Regions from separate parts of the Marinobacter sp. DS40M6 genome, predicted to be linked through region 2. Evidence: predicted binding sites of a transcription regulator. Region 2 holds the regulator's gene; each other region holds the start of a gene.
What was found. Region 2 encodes FliA, which starts transcription of late flagellar genes. Its sites were predicted from a motif close to CTAAAGTTTNNNNNNNNNNNGCCGNTAA; they were not measured.

Region 1 (3,140 bases), 360 kb from region 2:
AGGCCGGTAATGCCACCGACAAAGAACGACAGCGCCTGCAGGATATAAACCAGCACCGCCAGGTTGCGGCCTGGCTCTTCACGTCGTGCTATGGGGTCTGCATTGGCGGGGATGTATTCGTGCTCGGACAAGTCACTCTCCTCTGGCTCCACACCCGCAGTGTATCACAGCAACAGGAGCCGGAAACCGCTGGAACTTAGCGGTTGTCCGGTTTGTAACCCAGGCGGAAGCCACCCCAGTGCTTGCCATTCACGTAGATCGGCACTGACAGGTCATGCATAACCTCGCCAGTATCCCGGCGGTAGGTCTGTAGCAGCATATTCTGGGTATGGCTGCCACACCGAGCACCGGTGCGGTCGTTAAACAGCCGTTTGCTGCGACTCTTTACCAGATCCACTTTCGGGTCGCCCGTTGGCGCATGGGCGAAATCACGGTTGTGGGTCGGCACATAGCCATCCGGCGCGGCGGCAATCGCGAAGACCATCGACGGGTGGGCCCCTTTCACCGCTTCCTGAACGGTGGGCAGTTGCTGATCGGTGAACCGATCAAAGCTGCTGGAATACTTCTGTGGATCGGTCTTGGGAATGGGGGTTCTTTGCTTATCAAACAGGGCGCTTTCTGCCAGTTGCCCATCGCGAACCGCTTTTTCAAAGAGCTTTCCAATCCGGTCCGCACCCTGCCGGGCCTGGTCGTAGAAGAAGCGGTGATAGCTTTCATCGCTGTTCAACGCAAATGCCGCGTTGGCCTCTTCCGCCAGTTCCATCAGTGTCGCTGCCTGCTGGGCAAGCGACGCAACGCTGGTATCGCTCTCGGTAATCTGATCCCGAACCGTTTCAATGGCCGACGATACCTGCTGCAGGCTCTGCTCGTTGTTCTGGTCAATCTCGGCAATGCGCGCCACCTGCTGCTGCACACGGTCAGACTGATCACGAATCTGATCAAGGCGCTCGCCAACGCTTTCAACTGACTCCAAGCCGGATTCAACGCTCTTGGCCAGGTCCTCGATCCGCGAAACAATCAGGGAGGTATCGGAACGTATTTCCTGCAGCGTTTCGGCCACCTCACCGGTTGCCTGCGCGGTTCGCCCGGCCAATTGCCTGACCTCGTCGGCAACCACCGCAAAGCCCCGCCCCTGGTCGCCGGCACGAGCGGCTTCAATTGCCGCGTTCAAGGCCAGCAGGTTGGTTTGTTCCGCGATGCCCTGAATGGTGGTGGTGACACCCTGGATCTTGTTGGATTTCTCGTTCAGTTCCTGAATTAATCTGAGGTTCTCGCTGGACTGCTCGTGCACGGCTCGCACGCTATTGATGGCAGTGGTCAGCGCATCACGGCCCTCAACGCTCACCTGACGGTTCTGCAGAGCCATGGTCGCAGCATCGGTGGCCTGCTGGGCGGATTCACGCACACTCTCGGTAATCTGACCCGCGTACTCCGCCATCTGTGCAGTTTCACTGACCTGTCGATCCAGGCGGTTTTTTAGTTGGTCGGCCGCGTGGGACACCTGGGCCGCAGAAATGGCACTTTTATCGGCACTGCCGGACAGGGTTTCCACCAGTGCCCGCCCTGCTTTGGCGTCCGCAAGGAGGCTTGCACACTGTTTGCCCAGCGGACTATCCGCTGGCAGCTTACCGGCGTTGAGCTGCTTGATGGAACGTTCAACCGGTTCCAGAACGCGTAACACCAGATACGCGGTGGCGACGACCAGGCCAATAACCACGCCCGCCACCAGCGACGCGCTATCCAACCCTATCAACGGCGCCACCAGGAAAGCCCCAAAGGCGACGACAACGGCGACTGACACCCCCACAACCAGAACAGGCCGACTGAGCAAACCCATATCCACCTCTTTATTTTCATTATTAGTGAATGCATCTTTTTTGACGATTACTCTTGAGAGTAAAGAATTGACCTTTACTTATAACTGCTACTTTAGTTGACCAATACTGGTTTTACGGCAGATCGATGAAAAACTGAAACAAAAAAGCCGTAACGCCGGAGACGTCCTGTTGGAAGAATCCGGCGTTACGGCTGGCTCTTGTCGGTGTGCGCCCGTGGCGCCTCTATCAGGCGATCAGGCGCCGATCACACCGCCATCGTCCTTGGTTACGATAACAGTGGCGTCGCGGGGACGGGACTCGGCCGCGTTCGGCCAGTTACCATCCGGGTGCTGGATGTTCACGAACATGGTCTTAACGTCCGGTGTGCTGACAACGCCAGTTACTTCACAACCTTGGGGCCCGACGAAGAAGCGCTTGATTTCGCGTGTCTCCGGATTGGCGGCCAGCATCATGTTGTTGAAGTACGGGTCAGCATCAGAACCATCGGTCTGGATCCACAGCCGGCCATTGTAGTCAAACCAGAGGCCATCCGGGCTGTTGAAAATATTATCATCGTTCAGGGAGACGACGGCCTCACCATCGACAACAGTTTCCGTACCCTGCTCGCCGGCGAAGACAAAGATGTCCCAGTCAAAGCTGGTAGCCGTGTGATCGCTACCTTCTTCAGTCCAGCGAATGATGTGGCCGGTGGCATTGGGAGAGTTCGGGTTGGCGGCGTTGACGTCGTCGAACCCTGGCTGGCCCCGGTTCGAGTTGTTTGTCAGGGTGAAATAGACCTCGCCAGAGTTGGGATCAACGGCACCCCACTCCGGGCGGTCCATCGTCGTAGCGCCGGCAATATCGGCTGCGAGGCGGGTATTCAGCAGAACATCAGCCTGGTTCTCAAAACCGTCGAACTGGATATCGCCGACCATGCCGCCTTCAGCCGCAGCAACCTTGCTGGCGAAATCCGCGTCGTCCAGATCCAGCGCCAGCCAGTCACCAGAGCCATCCTCGTTGAAGCGGGCAACGTACAGGGTACCCTCATCCAACAGGTAGCCACCGGCCGTCGCGGCGTAGTAGGGCTGAGACGACACAAACTTGTAGATGTACTCGAAACGGGAATCGTCACCGGAGTAACACACCACCGGCTCACCTTCCTTCGCCGGCGCAAAGATGACGCCCTCGTGACCAAAGCGTCCCAACGCAGTGCGTTTCTGGGGTTTGCTTTCCGGCGTAAACGGATCAATTTCAACCATGAAGCCGTAGGTGTTGGCTTCGTTGCGATAATCATCTGTAGCCGCCGCTCCGGTCGTGCTCACA
Region 2 (3,140 bases):
CGGAAGATGGCGTTGAGCAGATCGCTGTCGTCCGGGTTTTGTTCCAGGTCGACCAGTTGCTCCGACAGCTTTTCGAGTATCTCGCCTGCCTCAACAAGGAAGTCCTGCAGGATCTCTTCATCGGCATCAAGCGCCATGCGTTACCCTCTCTTACTCAGAAACCGAGACTGGACAGAAGATCATCAACATCGTCCTGTCCCGATACTACGTCTTCGCGTTCTTCGGCCTTGATCTGTGGACCAACACCCTGTTCCGCCGATATCTTTTCCCGCTCTTCCAGTTCATGCACGGTGCCGGTCATCTGGTCCACATGACTCGCCATCACTACCAGGCTCAACAGATGCTCTTCCACCTCTTTAACCAGAGTGGTGACCTTTTGGATCACCTGCCCAGTGAGGTCCTGGAAATCCTGGGCCAGAAGAATTTCCGACAAGTTGTCGTACATCGCCCCGGCATCGGTATTCAGGGTCACGAAAAACGTGTCGATACGGGCATAGAGCTCACGAAATTCAGCCGGCGCCATCTCGCGGCGACGCAGTTTCTGCCACTGGTCTCTCAGCTCGGCGGCCTCGTCGCGGAGGGCGCTGGCCTTGGGCATAGCCTCCTCAACCAGATCCATGGTCCGATTGGCCGCTTTACCGGTCATCTGAACCACGTACTCAAGGCGATCCGACGCATCGGTCATCTTCGACAGAGCTTCTGACTGTTCGGCGTTACGGGGATCGATCTGGAAATTGCGGATCGCCTCGTGGAGGCTGCGGGTCAAGCGGCCGACTTCCCGATACAGGCTCTGGTCCCTCACCTCGCTCAATTCATTGATCAGCGTCATCGCGCGGCCATAGTCCCCGGCGTTGACCTGTTCAACCAACTCGGCCGCCTGGCTGCGGAGTTTCTCCGTGACCTCCGGGTCGAGCCCCTGTGGGTCTTTTTTTCTATTGCTCATGGGAGCCGTCCGACCTCTGAATTACTGGATGCGTTCGAAGATCTTCTCAATCTTCTCCTTGAGTACGGCTGCCGTGAAGGGCTTGACCACGTAGCCGTTCACACCGGCCTGCGCAGCAGCGACAATCTGGTCGCGCTTCGCCTCGGCGGTCACCATGAGCACAGGCAGGGTTTTCAGGCTGTCATCGGCACGGACTTCCTTGAGCAGATCGAGTCCGGACATCCCTGGCATATTCCAGTCGGTTACCAGAAAATCGTATTTGCCGCTCCTGAGCATAGGCAGTGCTGTATTGCCGTCGTCTGCTTCGTCAGTGTTGGTAAAACCGAGATCGCGAAGCAGGTTCTTAATGATCCGTCGCATTGTGGAGAAGTCATCCACAATCAGGATTTTCATGTTCTTGTCCAATGGGACCTCCAGTTAAAAACGCCCGGAATTCGTTTTTGGCTTCCGGCTCACAGTCTAGCAGGCCGGTAGTTTAACCGCTTATTGTGTGGCCTTTGAGCCGGTTGTAAAGCACCGGTTACCAAAAGGCTACAGTAAAGAATGCCTGGTAACGCCGTTCAATGGGACTGGCGGCCTGTTCAGCTCTGCCAACCAGTAAGACGCCCCCGCAGACGGAGCGCGGCCTGGCTGTGAATCTGGCTGACCCGGCTTTCACTGACACCCAACACAGCACCAATTTCCTTCAGGTTCAATTCTTCCTGATAGTAAAGGCTGAGCACCAGCTTTTCTCGCTCGGGCAGGTCACCAATCGCAGCTGCCAGGCTCTTCCGGAAGTTGTCAGACGCCAAGCCATCCAACGGGTTATCACTGTCCTCTGTTTCTTCTATCGGCAGCTCGCCGGATTCATTGAGCTCATCCAGGCTAAAAAGTCGGCCACTGTTAGCATCGCTCAGGGAGGAATAGTATTCGTCGAGGTCCAGCCCCAGCTCCTCGGCTACTTCCGAGTCTTGAGCTTCCCGACCCAGGCGGTCCTCGACAGCCTTGATGGCTTTGGCAATGCGGCGGGAGTTCCTGTGGACGGATCGGGGTACCCAGTCACCTTTGCGAATTTCATCTACCATGGCTCCGCGAATCCGGATCCCGGCGTATGTCTCAAAGGTAGCCCCCTTGTCGGAACTGTATCGCTGTGCAGCTTCCAACAAGCCAATCATGCCTGCCTGCATAAGGTCATCCAGTTGGACAGATGCCGGCAGCCGCGCCATGAGGTGAAGCGCTATTTTTTTGACCAGCGGGGCCTGCTCCTCAACGAGCTGGGAAGGTCCTCGTGTACCCGTCCGGTTGTAGGTTCCAAGTTCTTTCGCCAATGTCATGTATCCGGCTATTCAGTGACAGGATCAAAATCAGACTTCGACGAGCCGCTCCACAAAGAATTCCAGATGTCCCCGGGGCGATGATGGCAGCGGCCAGCTATCCACTTTCTCCGCGAGGCTCTTGATCGCCAACGATGCTTTTGCCCGCGGATAGGCATCCAGCACGGCACGCTGGCGCTGTACCGCTTTTTTTACGGCCTCGTCATACGGCACCATACCCACATATTGTAGGGCCACATCAAGAAAGCGCTCGGTAACCCGGGTCAGTTTTTCAAACAGATGGCGACCTTCCTGCTCATTCCTGACCTGATTGGCCAGTATACGGAAGCGGTTGGTGCCGTAATCCCGGTTCATAAGCTTTATAAGGGCGTAGGCATCGGTGATAGAGGTAGGTTCATCACAAACAACCAGTAATAGTTCCTGTGAGGCCCGGAGGAAACTGACCACCGATTCGGAAATACCCGCAGCGGTATCAACGATCAGCACATCGATCTGGTCACCCAGTTCGCTGAACGCGTTGATCAGGCCAGCGTGCTCCAGATTGGAAAGCTGGGTCATGCGTTGGGTACCTGAGGACGCAGGCACGATTTTGATGCCACCGGGGCCGTTGACCAACACATCCCGAAGGTCACATTCCCCGGCGATGACGTCCTGGATATTACGATTGGCGGTAATGCCAAGCAGAACGTCAATGTTGGCAAGGCCCAGGTCGGCATCGAGCAGCACCACCCGCCGTCCCATTTGTGCTAGGGCGATGCCAAGGTTCACTGATACGTTGCTCTTGCCAACGCCCCCTTTCCCGCCGGAAACGGCAATCACCTGTACCGGATGTGGTTTGCTCATACTGACTCTGATCTCTTGCCGCGTTTAACCGCAGGCTGTGT
Region 3 (3,140 bases), on a different contig from region 2:
TGGCAATCTGGGTCACCTGATCATGAATATGGCCCACAGACTTCTCAATGGTGCGCAGGGCGTCAGTGGCGTGGTTAATGCGCTCAACCGTTTCGCTGGAGCGTTGGCGGGACGCATCCATCCGCTCCACCGCTGCGCGGGACTCGGTCACGAAGCCGTCAATCATACCGCGAATCTGATCAGCGGATTCCGCACTGCGTTTGGCCAGCTGGCGGACTTCATCGGCAACCACCGAGAAACCACGGCCATGCTCACCGGCCCGGGCGGCCTCAATGGCTGCGTTGAGGGCCAGCAGGTTGGTCTGGTCAGTGACGGCGTGGATGACGTCCAGCACCTGGGTAATCTCGTCGGTTTTCTCAGCCAGATTACTGATACGGCCAGAGCTGGACTCAATCTCCTCCGACAACTGATTGACGGACGCCTGTGCGTTGGCAATGGTCTCGCCGCCATCCCGTGCAAGCCTGTCGGCGTCAGAGGCGGCGCTTTCCACCGAGTTGGCATTGCCGGAAATCTGCTGGATCGTGGCCGCCATCTCATTAATGGCGGAGGCAATCTGATCGGTTTCCGAACCCTGCTCCTGTACCGACGCACGGGTTTCATTGGCAACACGGCTGAGCTCTTCCGCGGCCGAGGCAACCTGGTCAGTGGTCGCGCCGACATCGCGGATGGTGTCCTGGATTTTCACCACGAAGGCGTTGAAGCGACGCCCAAGCTCGGCGAGTTCGTCGTTTCCTTCGTCCGGCAGACGGTGGCGGAGGTCGCCCTCACCCTCGGCGATGTCCTTCATCATGGCAATAACGGTGTTCAGCGGCTTCGTTACCGTACGGCCGACAAACATGCCGATGAGCAGTGCGATAATCACCACAACCACCGTAACCAGAACGATAAAACCGAGGGTTTCGGCTATCTCCGCTTCAATATCCGCGCGAGCGGCAGAAACAACCCGGTCAATGTCAGTGACATAAACGCCAGTGCCAATCATCCAGTCCCAATCTGGAATAATCGTTGAATAAGACACCTTTGGTTCTACCTCGCCTGACTCTGGATTGGGCCAGTCGTAACCGAAAAAACCACCATCCTCGGCCGCATTGAACAGTGACCGAACCAGTTTCTGCACGTCTGGATTGGTTGTGGGGCCTTCGCGAGAAGGGTCGGGGGCGTAGGCCAGATTTTCCAGGTCGCGAGCATATGCGAAAACATAGTTTCCGCCCTCGTACCTGATTGAACGCAGACGCTTCCGTGCTTCCTCCTTCGCTTCGCGATCCGAAAGATCCGGATTGTTCTTGGCGTTCAAAACCAGAGAGCGCGCAGTATCCACAAGGTTCTTTACACCTTCCTTTCGTGCCTCAAGCAAACTTGCTTCAAGGCGCTCAAGCTCAGCCTCACCACCGCTTTTGATCTGGGCGACCGTAATCCAGGCAAGGGTTGCCGCCGTTATTACTACCGGGATCAGAACGCCCAGCAGAAGACGGGAACGAATGCGTAACCGGCTCAGCAATGTCATCAAGAAGTTCTCCGTATGAGATCAAATGTTCAGCGTAATTATCCACAACCGGGCACCCAGGGTGTGTTCCAGTTTGTAATACCGGTGTGTGCGACTTCGGGGTGTAAAGCTGCGACACTGCCACAACTCATTCATGCATTTGCTTTTATTGTTAAAAGTCTTAACGGCCGGTAGCGGATGGACTTGAACCAGCGTTAGACTAAAGGTCTAGCCCCAAACGTCCGATTCATCAAACCTGGCCCAATAAAACCAGTTTCAGGGGCACGGATGAAACACCTCTATTTGATTCGCCACGCCAAATCCAGCTGGGCCGATGATGGCCTTCGTGATCACCAGCGCCCCCTCAACAACCGGGGCCTGAAACAGCTTGCCCCCATGGGCAGGGCAATCCGTGCGGACGGGGCGTTCGATGGAACGGTCTACTGCAGCAATGCCACCCGCGCGCAACAAACCCTGGAAGGCCTGATCCCGAGCAACCATCAACACGCCGTCAAACTGGCGCCTGTTCTATACACGTTTAACCATGAGGTCGTGCTCGACTGGCTGCGCGACCGGAACGAAGACAGCATTACCCTGATTGGCCACAACCCTGCGCTGGAGGATCTGGCAGGCTTACTGCTGAAGCACGCACCCGACACCTTCCCCACGTGCAGCTACATGCACATCACCCTGCCCATAGAGCACTGGCGCGAGATCGGCAAGAACAGGGGCCGGCTTGAACGGTTCCTGACGCCCAAAGACGTCAGCTATGAGCAGTTTCATCGCAAACGGACGAAAATCCGTATCGACGAGCACTCTCCGCTGGCATGGCACATCCCGGAATCGCTGTTACACCAGTATCAACGCATCAGGGATCTGGAACCGGGCGTATTGCAGGGGTACGACGACGAGTTTCTGCATCAGTACCGTATTGCCATTCGCCGCAGCCGGGCCATCGCCGAAGCAGTTGTCGACATCAGTGGTGACAGCGATTTACGCAAGGCCGTCAAGAGTCTGAAACGGCATGGCCAAGCCACCAGCCGGCTCAGAGACCTTCACGTGTTACTGGGTGACCTGGCGCAATGGCCACTGGAGGAAGATACCCGGTTGGCCCTGGTGAGCTCCGGCGCCCGCAGCTATTTTGCCAACCTGGCAGACATTGAACACCAGGAGCTGACCAAACGCCTGAGCAGCGGCCAATACCGCAAAGACATGGATGAGTGGTACCAGCTTATCACCTCCCGCCACTTGAAGAAGATAACCCGGAAACTGGCTATCGAAGACATCCACAAAGCCCTGAAAAAGCACATACACAAGCACGACGCCGTGGCGCGGCAACTGAACGAACAGTCCCCGGACGATCACTTTCACGACCTGCGCAAACGGCTGAAACGCATACGCTACCTGGCCGAGTTGAACAAACCGGCGTTTCACGACAGGCTCAGGCCATTAAAACATCGACAACAACGGTTCGGAGACTTTCAGGACCTGCACGTGCAGATTGACATGCTGCTGGCCTTTCGCAACAGCATTGCCACGGAGCCGGACATGCTGGCGCCCGTGGCGGGCCTGAACACGCTGATTTCAGACCTTGCCGTGGAGAAACATCGCGTACGGGCTGACATACTGACCCTCGGCGGTATTGCCTGACAACCCA
Region 4 (3,140 bases), 130 kb from region 2:
GATTCTGGGCGGCGCCCAGGTCGGCACGAATGCCACTGATGGTTTCCAATGCCGCGTCCACAACTGCGAGTGCGCTGGTGGCGCCGTCAACGGTGCTTATATCGATACCTGCCACTTCTTCAGGCGTAGAGCCGGCAGCGGTATTCTGCGCACTGTTCAGGACGCTGCCTGCGGCCAGGGTGGCGTCAGACGTCGCGGCGAAGCTAACGGACGAGTCCAGCGTCAATTCGCCGGCAACCCGTGTGGCATTAGCTCCACCACTTGTCAGTTCGATGGCGCTCGGGTCGCCGCTACCCTGTACCGCCAACTGTTGAGAGCCGGCAGCGGTAAAGTCTTCGATAGTGATGTCTTTACCCTGTTCCTGAATCAGCGTGATACTGCCGTCGTTAGCAACTTCCGCGGTAATGCCGGTCTTGCCAGACGCGGCGTTCACCTCACGTGCAATCGCTGAGAGGTCGTTTGCATCGGTGATCTGCGCGGAAATGGTCGCTGAGCTGCTCCCATTGGAAAGGGTGAGCGACACGGTTTGAGGCACGGCGATTGGCGTGGTAGCGGTGTTGCTCAGGGTCGCCGATGTTCTTGCCGTCGCGTTCACACCCGTCGTGGCACCAATGTCGTTGATGGCTGCGGCGATGTCTTCTGCCGTGTCACCTGCTGTAATGGGCACCACCTGGCTGTCCAGCGAGCTGGAAATGGTGAGATTCTGCGTGGCGATCGTGTTTTGTGCGGGTAACGTCGCATTCGCTGCCGTTGTTGAACCGGTGCCCTGGTTCAGGGTTGCGTTGGCCGCGTCGAGCGTGTTGTTGGCCAGGTCGGCGGTTCGGGCGCCTTCGATGGAAACGGCGATGCTCTGGTTTTCATTGGCGCCAGCCTGGAATTTTTGGGCCTGGAAGGTGCCGTCCAGGAGTTTCAGCCCGTTGAACTCGGTGGTGGTGGCAATGCGCTCCAGCTCGCCTTTTAGCTGGTTTACTTCGGACTGCAGGGCCTTCCTGTCAGATGCGGAGTTCGTTGCGTTGGCGGATTGTACCGCCAGTTCCCGAATGCGCTGCAGGATGTTCCCGGATTCGCCCAGCGCGCCTTCAGCAGTCTGAGCCAGAGAAATACCGTCGTTGGCGTTTCGAATGGCCTGGTTGAGGCCTTTGATCTGCGATGTGAATCGCTCAGAGATGGCAAGCCCGGCGGCATCGTCCTTGGCGGAGTTGATGCGCAGGCCGGATGACAGCCGCTGCAGGGCAACGTTGGAGTCTTCCTGTGAAGTGTTCAGGTTTCGCTGAGCATTCAGCGACGCGATATTGGTGTTGATGATCTGAGGCATAACATTTCTCCCTGCTCAGAGATGCCGGTAACCCGGTGCCCGATCAAAATGGACGCCTTGCCGGCGGAAGTTCATTTAATTGCCGTTTTGCAGGGAGGTAAGCGAAGGTTGTGCCAGTTTCGGAGTTTTTTTTGTAAAGCATTGATTGGTATTGGTTTTATTAGTCTGTTTTGAAGTCTGGAGCATGAGTCCAATCGTCAACATGTAGCGGTATAAGGAAGACTATTGCCGCTTTTACATTCCCTTACAAAATACCGTTAATTTTTTCTAAAGGTACGGACGGGGGCGCCGTTAAGCGCAATAACAGGGAGGCGCTCCCAAACTGAAAATGGGCGCCATTCCTTTTCCATGAAATAACGACATATGTCGAAGGAGAAGCAATATGGCTCTCGGTATTAACACTAACGTTGCGTCACTGTCAGCTCAGAACCAGCTGAACAAATCCCAGGAGCTTTCTAACCAAGCTCTGGAGCGTCTGTCTTCCGGCCTGCGTATCAACTCCGCCAAGGACGATGCTGCTGGCCTTGCAATTTCGACCCGTTTTCAGTCCCAGATCTCTGGTCTGAACGTTGCGCAGCGTAACGCCAACGACGGTATTTCTCTGGCTCAGACTGCTGAAGGTGCTCTGGAAGAAACCACCAACATCCTGCAGCGTATCCGTGAGCTGTCTGTTCAGTCGGCCAACTCGACCAACTCTTCTTCTGACCGCTCTGCACTTCAGGGCGAAGTAAACCAGCTGAAGCAAGAGCTTGACCGTATTGCCGGTACTACCCAGTTCAACGGCCTCAACCTTCTGGATGGCAGCTTCACTGCTCAGTCATTCCAGGTTGGTGCCAACGCTAACCAGACCATCTCAGTATCCGTGACCGGTGCTCGTGGTGCCGACCTTGGTAACAACACCGTATCCGGTGAAAGTGATACCACTGTCAGCCAGGGCACAGGTTCTGTTGCGGTAGCTGCGGCTGATGTGGCAACGGTTGCCAACAACACCATTGCTACACAGAACATCACCGTTTCTGGAACTGAAGGCTCTGAGGTCATTGGTATTACCCAAGGCGATACTGCAGAAGCGATTGCGGCTGCTGTTAACGCTGAAACCGGCACGACTGGTGTAACGGCTACTGCATCGACCACGGCAACCCTCGCTGGTCTGTCTGACGATGGTACGGTTTCCTTCACGCTTGGTAGTGGTGGCGACACAGCGACCATCTCCGCAGCGGTAACTACCACTGACCTGGGTGCGCTGGCCAAAGCGATCAATGATACCTCAGGCACCACTGGTGTTACGGCTGAAGCAAACGGTGGCGAAATCACACTGACCCAGGCTGATGGTAAAGACATCCGTCTGCAGGACTTTGCCAACTCAGGTAACGCTACCGGTACCGCCACGCTGCAGGGCAGTGGTGATCCAAGTGCGGTTACTTTGACCGCTGGCAGCACTGACAGCACGATTGCTTCTGGTTCTGTTGAGTTCGCTTCATCCGGTGCGTTCTCGGTCAGTTCCTCGGTTGCCGAGACCGCTGGTAGCATTCTGAACGTTGCAGCAGACACCGTGGTTGGTTCTAACCTCCAGTCAGTGTCTTCTATCGACATCGGTACTGTTGCAGGCGCTAACAGCGCAATCGAGATTGCAGATGCGGCTCTTGAGCAGATCAGTGGTATCCGCGCCGACCTGGGTGCTGCCCAGAACCGGTTTGAATCCACAATCGCCAACCTGAGCACAACTGCCGAAAACCTGTCGGCCGCTAACAGCCGGATTCTGGATGCAGACTTCGCATCTGAAACTGCTAAGCTGTCCAAGGCGCAGGTTCTCCAGCAGGCTGGT

Region 1: a site for FliA is predicted at 1,949-1,976, ahead of JJO78_RS12620 (methyl-accepting chemotaxis protein). Genes of this name have one in related genera too.
Region 3: a site for FliA is predicted at 1,665-1,692, ahead of JJO78_RS03100 (methyl-accepting chemotaxis protein). Genes of this name have one in related genera too.
Region 4: a site for FliA is predicted at 1,583-1,610, ahead of JJO78_RS11640 (flagellin N-terminal helical domain-containing protein). Genes of this name have one in related genera too.

What each region holds. Positions count from the first base shown of each region.
Region 1 is NZ_JAFCAE010000004.1:414,000-417,139, forward strand. It holds gene JJO78_RS12615 (DUF4870 family protein) at 1-131, opposite strand, end outside; gene JJO78_RS12620 (methyl-accepting chemotaxis protein) at 197-1,837, opposite strand; gene JJO78_RS12625 (PhoX family protein) at 2,072-3,140, opposite strand, start outside.
Region 2 is NZ_JAFCAE010000004.1:57,986-61,125, forward strand. It holds gene JJO78_RS11025 (chemotaxis protein CheA) at 1-137, opposite strand, end outside; gene JJO78_RS11030 (protein phosphatase CheZ) at 155-943, opposite strand; gene cheY (chemotaxis response regulator CheY) at 965-1,348, opposite strand; gene JJO78_RS11040 (RNA polymerase sigma factor FliA) at 1,525-2,256, opposite strand; gene JJO78_RS11045 (MinD/ParA family protein) at 2,287-3,099, opposite strand.
Region 3 is NZ_JAFCAE010000001.1:688,318-691,457, reverse strand. It holds gene JJO78_RS03100 (methyl-accepting chemotaxis protein) at 1-1,504, opposite strand, end outside; gene JJO78_RS03095 (CHAD domain-containing protein) at 1,772-3,133, shown strand.
Region 4 is NZ_JAFCAE010000004.1:187,754-190,893, reverse strand. It holds gene JJO78_RS11645 (flagellin N-terminal helical domain-containing protein) at 1-1,315, opposite strand, end outside; gene JJO78_RS11640 (flagellin N-terminal helical domain-containing protein) at 1,698-3,140, shown strand, end outside.